Regions from separate parts of the Kineococcus anabasis genome, predicted to be linked through region 1. Evidence: predicted binding sites of a transcription regulator. Region 1 holds the regulator's gene; each other region holds the start of a gene.
What was found. The regulator HrcA, encoded in region 1, represses chaperone genes, less so after heat shock. The targets are predictions, from matches to a motif close to GNTNGCACTCGGNNNNNCCGAGTGCNANC.
Positions count from the first base shown of each region.

Region 1 (3,232 bases):
GGACGTGCGGGTGCCGCACGCCCGCCACGATCCTGGACTCCTTGCTGCCGGGGACGAGGTGGTCCACCAGCACGCCGAGGCGGCGGCCGGGCCCGGGGCGGAAGTCCCGCACGACTGCGGCGAGGTCGTCCACCCCGTCGAGCATCTCCACCACGACGCCCTCGACGCGCAGGTCGTCGCCCCAGACCCTCTCCACCAGCTCCGCGTCGTGCCGGCCCTCGACGAGGACGCGCGAGGCCCGGGCGGTGCGGGCGGCGGTGCGCACCGCCACCGAGCCGCTCGCGGTGCGGGTCGCCGCCTGCGGCCGGGCGGGGCCGCGCGGGGCGACGAGGCGCACCGGCTGCCCGTCCACCCAGAAGCCGGGCCCGAGGGGGAAGGTGCGGGTGCGCCCGCGGGCGTCCTCCAGGACCACCACGTGCACGCCGCCGCTCTTCTCCACCCGCACGACGGCGCCCACCCAGCCGGTCTCCACGTCCTCCACGACGAGACCCGCCTCGGCGGGCTCCTCGCGGCTGGCGGGGCGGCGCGGGTGGGGGTCGCGCGAGAGCACGTCGCTCCCGTACCTGTCGGAGGGGCTCGACCTGTCGGAGGGGCTCACGCCGCGGCACGCTAGCCGTGACGCGCCGCGGGGACGCGCAGGCTCACCGGCGCGTCGGGTCGTGCGGGAGGGCGGATGTCCCGGCGGAGCCTAGACTTGGCACTCACGGGACGTGAGTGCCAAGAGGCGGAGGTGGGGCATGAGCGACGAGCGCAGGCTGGCCGTGCTGCGTGCCATCGTCGAGGACTACGTCAGCACGCGGGAGCCGGTGGGGTCCAAGCACCTCGTCGAGCGCTACCAGCTCGGCGTGTCCCCGGCGACGATCCGCAACGACATGGCCGTGCTGGAGGAGGAGGGGTACATCACCCAGCCCCACACCAGCGCCGGGCGCGTGCCCACGGACAAGGGGTACCGCCTGTTCGTGGACCGCCTCGCCACCGTCAAGCCGATGTCGGCGGCGGAGAAGCGGGCCATCCAGGCCTTCCTCGACGGCGCCGCGGACCTCGACGACATCGTCGACCGCACCGTGCGGCTGCTGGCGCAGATCACCCGGCAGGCCGCCGTGGTGCAGTACCCCTCGCTCTCGCGCGCGGGCGTGCGGCACGTGGAGGTCCTGCACGTCGGGGGCCGCTCCGCCCTGATGGTGCTCATCACCGACACCGGCCGGGTGGAGCAGCGCGTGGTCACCCTGCGCTCGCACCTGGCGGACGAGGAGCTGCCCCCGCTGCTGGCGGACCTGCGCGCGCGGCTCAACGGCACCCTGGCCGGCCGGCGCGTCGCCGAGGCGCGGGACCTGCTGCCCGGTGTGGCGGACGCGGTGCCCCCGCCGCAGCGGGCCGCCGCCGACGAGGTGCTCGCGGCGCTCGCCGACGGCCTGACCGCCGCGCTGGAGGAGCGGGTCGTCATCGCGGGCACGGCCAACCTCGTGCGCAGCGGCACCGACTTCCCCGCCTCGCTCGGCTCGGTGCTGGACGCGCTGGAGGAGCACGTCGTGCTGCTGCGGCTGGTGCAGGAGATGGCCGACGACGAGGTGGCCCCGGGCGGGCTGAGCGTCCGGATCGGCTCGGAGAACCTGGGCCTGGGCCTGCCGGAGACGTCGGTCGTCACCAGCGGGTACGGCGAGGGACAGGTGCTGGCCCGGCTCGGCGTCCTCGGCCCGACCAGGATGGACTACCCCACGACCATGGCGGCGGTGCGCTCCGTCGCCCGCTACGTGTCCCGGATCCTCGCGCAGTGACCCGGCTGCGCGCGGAGGCGGGGGCGGCCCGCCCGGCCGGACCCCGTGCGACGAACCCCCGCACAGCGAGACGATGAGGAGACGGTGCCACCCGTGAGCGACTACTACGAGGTCCTCGGTGTCGCGCGCAGCGCGTCGCAGGAGGAGATCAAGCGGGCGTACCGCAAGCTCGCGCGGAAGCTGCACCCGGACGTCACGGACGACCCGGCGGCCGGGGAGCGGTTCAAGGAGGTCTCCCAGGCCTACGACACGCTGTCCAACCCCGAGAAGCGCGAGCTGTACGACCGCGGCGGCACCCAGCCGGGTGGTGCGGGGTTCGGCCCGGGGTTCGGCTTCAGCGACATCATGGACGCCTTCTTCGGCGGCGGCGCCACCTCCGGGCGCGGGCCCGTCAGCCGCACCCAGCGCGGGCAGGACGCCCTCATCCGCGTGGAGGTGGACCTGGCCGAGGCGGCGTTCGGCGGCACCAAGGAGATCACCGTGGACACCGCGGTGCTGTGCCCGACGTGCCGCGGGACGTGCTGCCAGCCGGGGACCGAGCCGGCCACCTGCGACATCTGCGGCGGGCGCGGGCAGGTGCAGCGGGTGGTGCGCTCGCTGCTCGGGCAGGTCATGACGGCGCAGCCGTGCCCCACGTGCCGCGGCTTCGGCACGGTGCTGCCCGCGCCGTGCCTGGAGTGCTCGGGCGAGGGCCGCGTCCGCTCCCGCCGGCCCCTGACGATCCGCATCCCCGCGGGCGTCAGCACCGGCACCCGCATCCAGCTCGCCGCGCAGGGCGAGGTGGGCACGGCGGGCGGTCCCGCGGGCGACCTGTACGTGGAGATCGCCGAGCGCCAGCACGCGACGTTCCAGCGCCGCGGCGACGACCTGCACTGCACGCTGGAGGTGCCGATGACCGCCGCCGCACTGGGCACCGTCATCACCCTGGAGACCCTGGAGGGCGACGGGGTCGAGATCGAGGTGCGGCCCGGCTCGCAGTCGGGGGAGACGGTGACGCTGCGCGGCCGCGGCACCGAGCACCTGCGCTCGGCCGGCCGCGGTGACCTGCTCGTGCACCTGGACGTGGTGACGCCGCGGAATTTGGACGCGGAGCAGGAGGAGCTGCTGCGGCGGCTGGCGGAGCTGCGCGGGGAGGCCCGCCCCGCCGGGCGGCTGTCCCCCTCCCACCAGGGCGTCTTCTCCAAGCTGCGCGAGCGCATCGTCGGGCGCTGAGCAGGCGGTCCCGGGGGTCGTGCGCCCCCGGGACCGGCCCGGCGCGCCGCCTCAGCGCACGCTGAAGCGCTTGGTGTCCGGCAGCGGCGGGGGGCCCTCCCCGTCGGACATGTCGGGCCCGAACACCGACAGGGTGTGCTCGCCGGGGGTCACGTCCACGCCGAAGGAGAACGGGCCGAACTCCCCGTTGGCGCCGGCCTCGGTGAAGCCCTCCGCGACGACCTCGCCCCCGGCGTCGTGGACGG
Region 1 covers NZ_BAAIHU010000006.1:345,110-348,341, reverse strand. The annotation lists gene ACYQBY_RS10400 (DUF3097 domain-containing protein) at 1-598, opposite strand, end outside; gene hrcA (heat-inducible transcriptional repressor HrcA) at 738-1,775, shown strand; gene dnaJ (molecular chaperone DnaJ) at 1,869-2,987, shown strand; gene ACYQBY_RS10385 (Gmad2 immunoglobulin-like domain-containing protein) at 3,039-3,232, opposite strand, start outside.

Region 2 (3,232 bases), on a different contig from region 1:
TGGGGCGGGACTCAGAAGTCCATGCCGCCCATGCCGCCGTCGCCACCGGGAGCGGCCGGGGCGGCCTTCTCCGGCTTGTCGGCGATGACGGCCTCGGTGGTGAGGAACAGACCGGCGATGGAGGCGGCGTTCTGCAGCGCGGAGCGCGTCACCTTCACCGGGTCGTTGATGCCCGCGGCGAGCATGTCGACGTACTCACCGGTGGCGGCGTTGAGGCCGTGGCCCACCGCGAGGTTGCGGACCTTCTCCGCCACGACGCCGCCCTCGAGGCCGGCGTTGATCGCGATCTGCTTGAGCGGGGCCTCGATGGCGACCTTGACGATGTTCGCGCCGGTCGCCTCGTCACCCTCGAGCTCGAGCTTCTCGAACGCCAGGGCGCCGGCCTGGATGAGGGCCACGCCACCACCGGCGACGATCCCCTCCTCCACGGCGGCCTTCGCGTTGCGCACCGCGTCCTCGATGCGGTGCTTGCGCTCCTTCAGCTCGACCTCGGTCGCCGCGCCGGCCTTGATGACGGCCACGCCGCCGGCCAGCTTGGCGAGACGCTCCTGGAGCTTCTCGCGGTCGTAGTCGGAGTCGCTGCGGTCGATCTCGGCGCGGATCTGCGCCACGCGGCCGGCGATGGCGTCGGCGTCGCCGGCACCCTCGACGATCGTGGTCTCGTCCTTGGTGACGACGACCTTGCGGGCGCGGCCGAGCAGGTCCAGGCCGACGGTGTCGAGCTTGAGGCCGACCTCCTCGGAGATGACCTGGCCACCGGCGAGGATGGCGATGTCGCCGAGCATGGCCTTGCGGCGGTCGCCGAAGCCCGGGGCCTTGACTGCCACGGAGCGGAAGGTGCCGCGGATCTTGTTGACCACCAGGGTCGCGAGGGCCTCGCCCTCGACGTCCTCGGCGATGATCGCCAGCGGCTTGCCCGACTGCATGACCTTCTCCAGCAGCGGGAGCAGGTCCTTGACGTTGGAGATCTTGGAGTTGAGGACCAGGAGGTAGGGGTCCTCCAGGACGGTCTCCATGCGCTCGGAGTCGGTGACGAAGTAGGGCGAGATGTAGCCCTTGTCGAAGCGCATGCCCTCGGTGAGCTCGAGCTCGAGGCCGAAGGTGTTGCTCTCCTCGACGGTGATGACACCTTCCTTGCCGACCTTGTCCATCGCCTCGGCGATGAGCTCGCCGATGGAGGGGTCCCCGGCGGAGATGCCCGCGGTGGCGGCGATCTGCTCCTTGGTCTCCACCTCCTTGGCGGCGGCGAGGAGCTGCTCGGTCACGGCCTCGACGGCCTTCTCGATGCCGCGCTTGAGCGCCATCGGGTTGGCGCCGGCGGCGACGTTGCGCAGGCCCTCGCGCACGAGCGCCTGGGCCAGGACGGTGGCGGTGGTGGTGCCGTCGCCCGCGACGTCGTCCGTCTTCTTGGCGACCTCCTTGACGAGCTCGGCCCCGATCTTCTCGTACGGGTCCTCGAGCTCGATCTCCTTGGCGATGCTCACACCGTCGTTGGTGATCGTGGGGGCGCCCCACTTCTTCTCCAGGACGACGTTGCGGCCGCGCGGGCCGAGCGTGACCTTGACAGCGTCAGCGAGCTGGTTCATGCCGCGCTCGAGGCCGCGACGGGCCTCCTCGTCGAAGGCGATGATCTTGCTCATGCCTGGTGTTCCTCCCCGGTGACGGGTCTGGGTGGCCGGTCCGGTGCCCGCGACGGACGACCCGCACCCGCGGGGTCACGTCCCCCGCGGTGACGGGCCTCACCGACCGGCCGGGAGCTGTGAGCTCCCGGGTCGAGGTGTGGCTCGTGCTGTCACTCTCGACTCGAGAGTGCCAACCGCAATGTTGGCACTCTCGCGGGTCGAGTGCAAACCCCCTCACGCAGGACGGCGCCGCCCCCGGGAGGGGACGGCGCCGTCGTGGACGCGCTCTCGGTGGGACCTCAGACAGCCTTGACGGCCTCCGCCTGAGGGCCCTTCTGGCCCTGGCCGACCTGGAACTCCACGCGCTGGCCCTCGTCGAGGGAGCGGTAGCCGTCCATGTCGATCGCGCTCCAGTGGACGAAGACGTCACTGCCGCCGTCGTCCTGGGTGATGAAGCCGAAGCCCTTCTCGGCGTTGAACCACTTGACGGTCCCCTGAGCCATTGCTTCTCCATGTGCAGCGGTGCGGGCGGCACCGCCGGACCGGCCGGCGGCGGGTCTGATCCGTCCGCACGGGCGAACGGTGGCGCCCGGCACGCGGCCTCCGCCGGGCGGCGAGGAACACCGCCCCGAGGGGACCGGGCACACCGGGCGGCGCGACCGGTTCCTGATTATGGAGAGCACCCCCGGCCACCACAAGGATGATCGCGACCGAACTTCTCACGATCCGATCACACGTGGTCGCTCAGCGCAGCAGCGCGAGCAGGGCCGCCAGCACGTCCCCGGCGAGCACCACGACCGCCGCCCCGACCCCCGCGAGGACCCCGGCGACGAGCAGCACGAGGAGGGCGACCTGCCCCGGTCCGCGCCGCGTGCGGTGCGCACCGCGCCGCACCCCGGGCGCGCCGCCGCTGTAGCGGGTCAGGACCCCGACCCGAGCCGGCGCGCCGAACGGGCCCGCTGGCGCGCCGAGCGCATCCGGCGCAGCCGCTTGACCAGCATCGGGTCGTGGGCCAGCGCCTCGGGCGTGTCGATGAGGGCGTTGAGCACCTGGTAGTAGCGGGTGGGGGTGAGGTCGAACATCTCCCCCACCGCCTGGTCCTTGGCGCCGGCGTACTTCCACCACTGCCGCTCGAAGGCCAGGATGCGCGCGTCGCGCTCGCTCAGGCCCGCGGCGGGGCCGGGTTCCCGCGCCCCGGGCGCACCGCCGTCCACCACCTGCGCCGCCGCACCGCTGCCGCCGTCCATGACCGTCCTCCCGGGTCCGGGGCGAGTTCCCCCGCCGACCTGCCCCCACTGTAGGCACGCGGTGCGACAGCGCCCGGCAGGCACGCGGTGCCGGGTGTGCGGTGCCGGGTGTGCGGTGCCGGGTGTGCGGTGCCGGGTGTGCGGTGCCGGGTGTGCGGTGCCGGGTGTGCGGTGCCGGGTGTGCGGTGCCGGGTGTGCGGCCTCCCCGCGCCGGGCGGCGCCCGCGCCGGTAGCGTCCGGGACGTGCCCCAGCCCGACGCCGCTCCCGCGCCCGGCCGGGCGGGCGACCCCGCGGGCCTGGGGCTCGACGACCTCGACCCCGGCTGGGCCGCCGCGCTGCGGCCCGTGCGGGCCGACCTGGAG
Region 2 covers NZ_BAAIHU010000015.1:75,193-78,424, forward strand. The annotation lists gene groL (chaperonin GroEL) at 12-1,640, opposite strand; gene ACYQBY_RS21575 (cold-shock protein) at 1,922-2,125, opposite strand; gene ACYQBY_RS21580 (DUF3263 domain-containing protein) at 2,543-2,869, opposite strand; gene ACYQBY_RS21585 (uracil-DNA glycosylase) at 3,113-3,232, shown strand, end outside.
Region 2: the regulator HrcA is predicted to act here: its motif matches at 1,824-1,852, upstream of groL (chaperonin GroEL).

Region 3 (3,232 bases), on a different contig from region 1:
ATCGAGCGCGCCATCTGCCCCGGCGAGGGCGCCTGCGGCGGGATGTACACCGCCAACACGATGGCCGCCTCCGCCGAGGCGCTGGGGATGTCCCTGCCGGGCAGCGCCGCCCCGCCGGCCCCGGACCGCCGCCGCGACGGCTACGCGCGGGCCTCCGGCGAGGCCGTGGTGAACCTGCTGCGCAAGGGCATCACCGCCCGCCAGATCCTCACCAAGGAGGCGTTCGAGAACGCCATCGCGGTGGTGATGTCCCTGGGCGGCTCCACCAACGCGGTCCTGCACCTGCTGGCCATCGCCCACGAGGCGGAGGTGGAGCTGACCCTGGCGGACTTCGACCGCATCGCCTCGCGGGTGCCGCACCTGGGCGACCTCAAGCCCTTCGGCCGGCACGTCATGGCCGACGTGGACCGCATCGGCGGCATCCCGGTCGTCATGCGCGCCCTGCTCGACGCGGGGCTGCTGCACGGGGACTGCCTGACCGTGACCGGGCGCACGATGGCGGAGAACCTCGCCGACATCGCCCCACCCGACGTGGACGGCGTCGTGCTGCGGGCGCTGGACAACCCGATCCACGCCACCGGCGGCATCACCATCCTCTCGGGCAGCCTCGCCCCCGGCGGGGCGGTGGTGAAGAGCGCGGGCTTCGACTCCGACGTCTTCGAGGGCACCGCCCGCGTCTTCGACCGCGAGCGCGCCGCGATGGACGCCCTGGAGGACGGCCGGATCGGGGCGGGCGACGTGGTGGTCATCCGCTATGAGGGCCCCAAGGGCGGTCCCGGGATGCGCGAGATGCTGGCGATCACCGCCGCGATCAAGGGTGCGGGCCTGGGCAAGGACGTGCTGCTGCTCACCGACGGGCGCTTCTCCGGGGGCACGACGGGCCTGTGCGTGGGGCACGTGGCGCCCGAGGCCGTCGACGCGGGGCCCATCGCGTTCGTCCGCGACGGCGACCGCATCCGCCTGGACGTGGCGGGCAAGACCCTGGACGTGCTGGTGCCGGCGGAGGAGCTGGCCGCGCGCCGCGAGGGGTGGGCGCCGCTGCCGCCGGTCTACACCCGCGGGGTCCTGGCCAAGTACGCGCGCACCGTGCAGTCGGCGTCCGTGGGCGCGGTCTGCCTCTGACGGTCCCGGGGGGCGGGCACGGCCCACCGTGTCCGCCCTCTGGACATCTGGTCCGCATGCTGAGACGAATGGGGGACCCGGCTGACACCGGCCGCCGCGGCGGGCTACGGTGGCCCGGTGCAGCTCCTCGTAGTAATCGGACAGCGCGCCGGCTGACGTCACGGCCGTGCGCGCGACCCCTCGTCATGCCCACGGGCCGAGGGGTCTTTTCGCGTCCGGCGCCAGGAGGCCGGGCGCCGTCCCAGCCCGACAGCCGCACGCCGACACCCCGACAGGAGCCTGAGAGATGACCGCTCAGCACAGCAGCGCCGACGCCGGCGCCGCCGGGCGCAGCGCCGACCAGACCACGCAGCCCGGCCAGGACCTCCCCGGCCCGGCGCAGCCCGAGCTGCGCCCGGACGGCACGCCCCTGGACCCGAAGCTGCCCGTGGCGTCCCTCACGGGCGCCCAGAGCCTCATCCGGTCCCTCGAGGCCGTCGGCGTCGAGGTCGTCTTCGGCATCCCGGGCGGGGCGATCCTGCCGGCGTACGACCCGCTGATGGACTCCCCGCACCTGCGGCACATCCTCGTGCGCCACGAGCAGGGCGCCGGGCACGCCGCCGAGGGCTACGCCGTGGCCACCGGCAGGGTCGGGGTCTGCATGGCCACCTCCGGCCCGGGCGCCACCAACCTCGTCACCCCGCTGGCCGACGCGAACATGGACTCCGTGCCGATGGTCGCCATCACCGGCCAGGTCGGCGCCGCCGCCATCGGCACCGACGCCTTCCAGGAGGCGGACATCGCGGGCATCACCGTGCCCATCACCAAGCACAACTACCTCGTGACCGACCCGGCGGACATCCCCCGCGTCGTCGCCGAGGCCTTCCACCTGGCCGCCACCGGCCGCCCCGGCCCCGTCCTCGTGGACGTGGCCAAGAGCGCGCTGCAGGCCACCACGTCGTTCACCTGGCCCGAGAAGGTCGACCTGCCCGGCTACCGCCCCACGGTCCGCCCGCACGGCAAGCAGGTGAAGGAGGCGGCCAAGCTCATCCTCGCCGCCCGGCGCCCCGTCCTCTACGTCGGCGGTGGCGTCGTCAAGGCCGACGCCTCCGAGGAGCTCGTCGCGCTGGCCGACCTCACCGGCATCCCCGCGGTGACCACGCTCATGGCGCGCGGCGCGCTGCCCGACTCCCACCCCGCGCACCTGGGCATGCCCGGGATGCACGGCACGGTCGCCGCCGTCACCGCGCTGCAGAAGTCCGACCTGCTCATCACCCTCGGCGCCCGCTTCGACGACCGCGTCACCGGGCAGCTCTCCAGCTTCGCCCCGGAGGCGAAGGTGATCCACGCCGACATCGACCCCGCCGAGATCGGCAAGAACCGGGTCGTGGACGTGCCGATCGTCGGCGACGCCAAGCTCATCATCGCCGAGCTGGTCAAGGCCCTGGAGGCCGAGTTCGCCGCCGGCGCGGCCCTCGACGTCGCCGACTGGCAGGGTCAGGTGCGCCACTGGCAGGAGACCTACCCGCTCGGCTACGCCGAGGCCGAGGACGGCTCCCTCGCCCCCCAGCACGTGATCTCCCGCATCGGCGCCATCGCCGGCCCCGACGCCATCTACGTCGCGGGTGTGGGCCAGCACCAGATGTGGGCCGCGCAGTTCGTGAGGTACGAGAAGCCGCGCACCTGGCTGAACTCCGGCGGCCTGGGGACCATGGGCTACTCGGTGCCCGCCGCGATGGGCGCCAAGGTCGGGCGCCCCGACGCCGTGGTCTGGGCGATCGACGGGGACGGCTGCTTCCAGATGACCAACCAGGAGCTCGCGACCTGCACCCTGAACGACATCCCGGTCAAGGTCGCGATCATCAACAACTCCAGCCTCGGCATGGTCCGGCAGTGGCAGACGCTCTTCTACGCCGAGCGCTACTCCAACACCGACCTGCACTCCGGGGCCCACTCCAGCCGCGGCGCGGCGATCCCGGACTTCGTGAAGCTGGCGGAGGCCTACGGCTGCGTCGGGCTGCGCTGCGAGCGGCCCGAGGACGTCGACGCCGTCATCGAGAAGGCGATGGCCATCAACGACGTCCCCGTGGTCGTCGACTTCCGCGTGCACCGCGACGCGATGGTCTGGCCG
Region 3 covers NZ_BAAIHU010000002.1:590,168-593,399, forward strand. The annotation lists gene ilvD (dihydroxy-acid dehydratase) at 1-1,122, shown strand, start outside; gene ACYQBY_RS06110 (acetolactate synthase large subunit) at 1,409-3,232, shown strand, end outside.
Region 3: the regulator HrcA is predicted to act here: its motif matches at 1,251-1,279, upstream of ACYQBY_RS06110 (acetolactate synthase large subunit).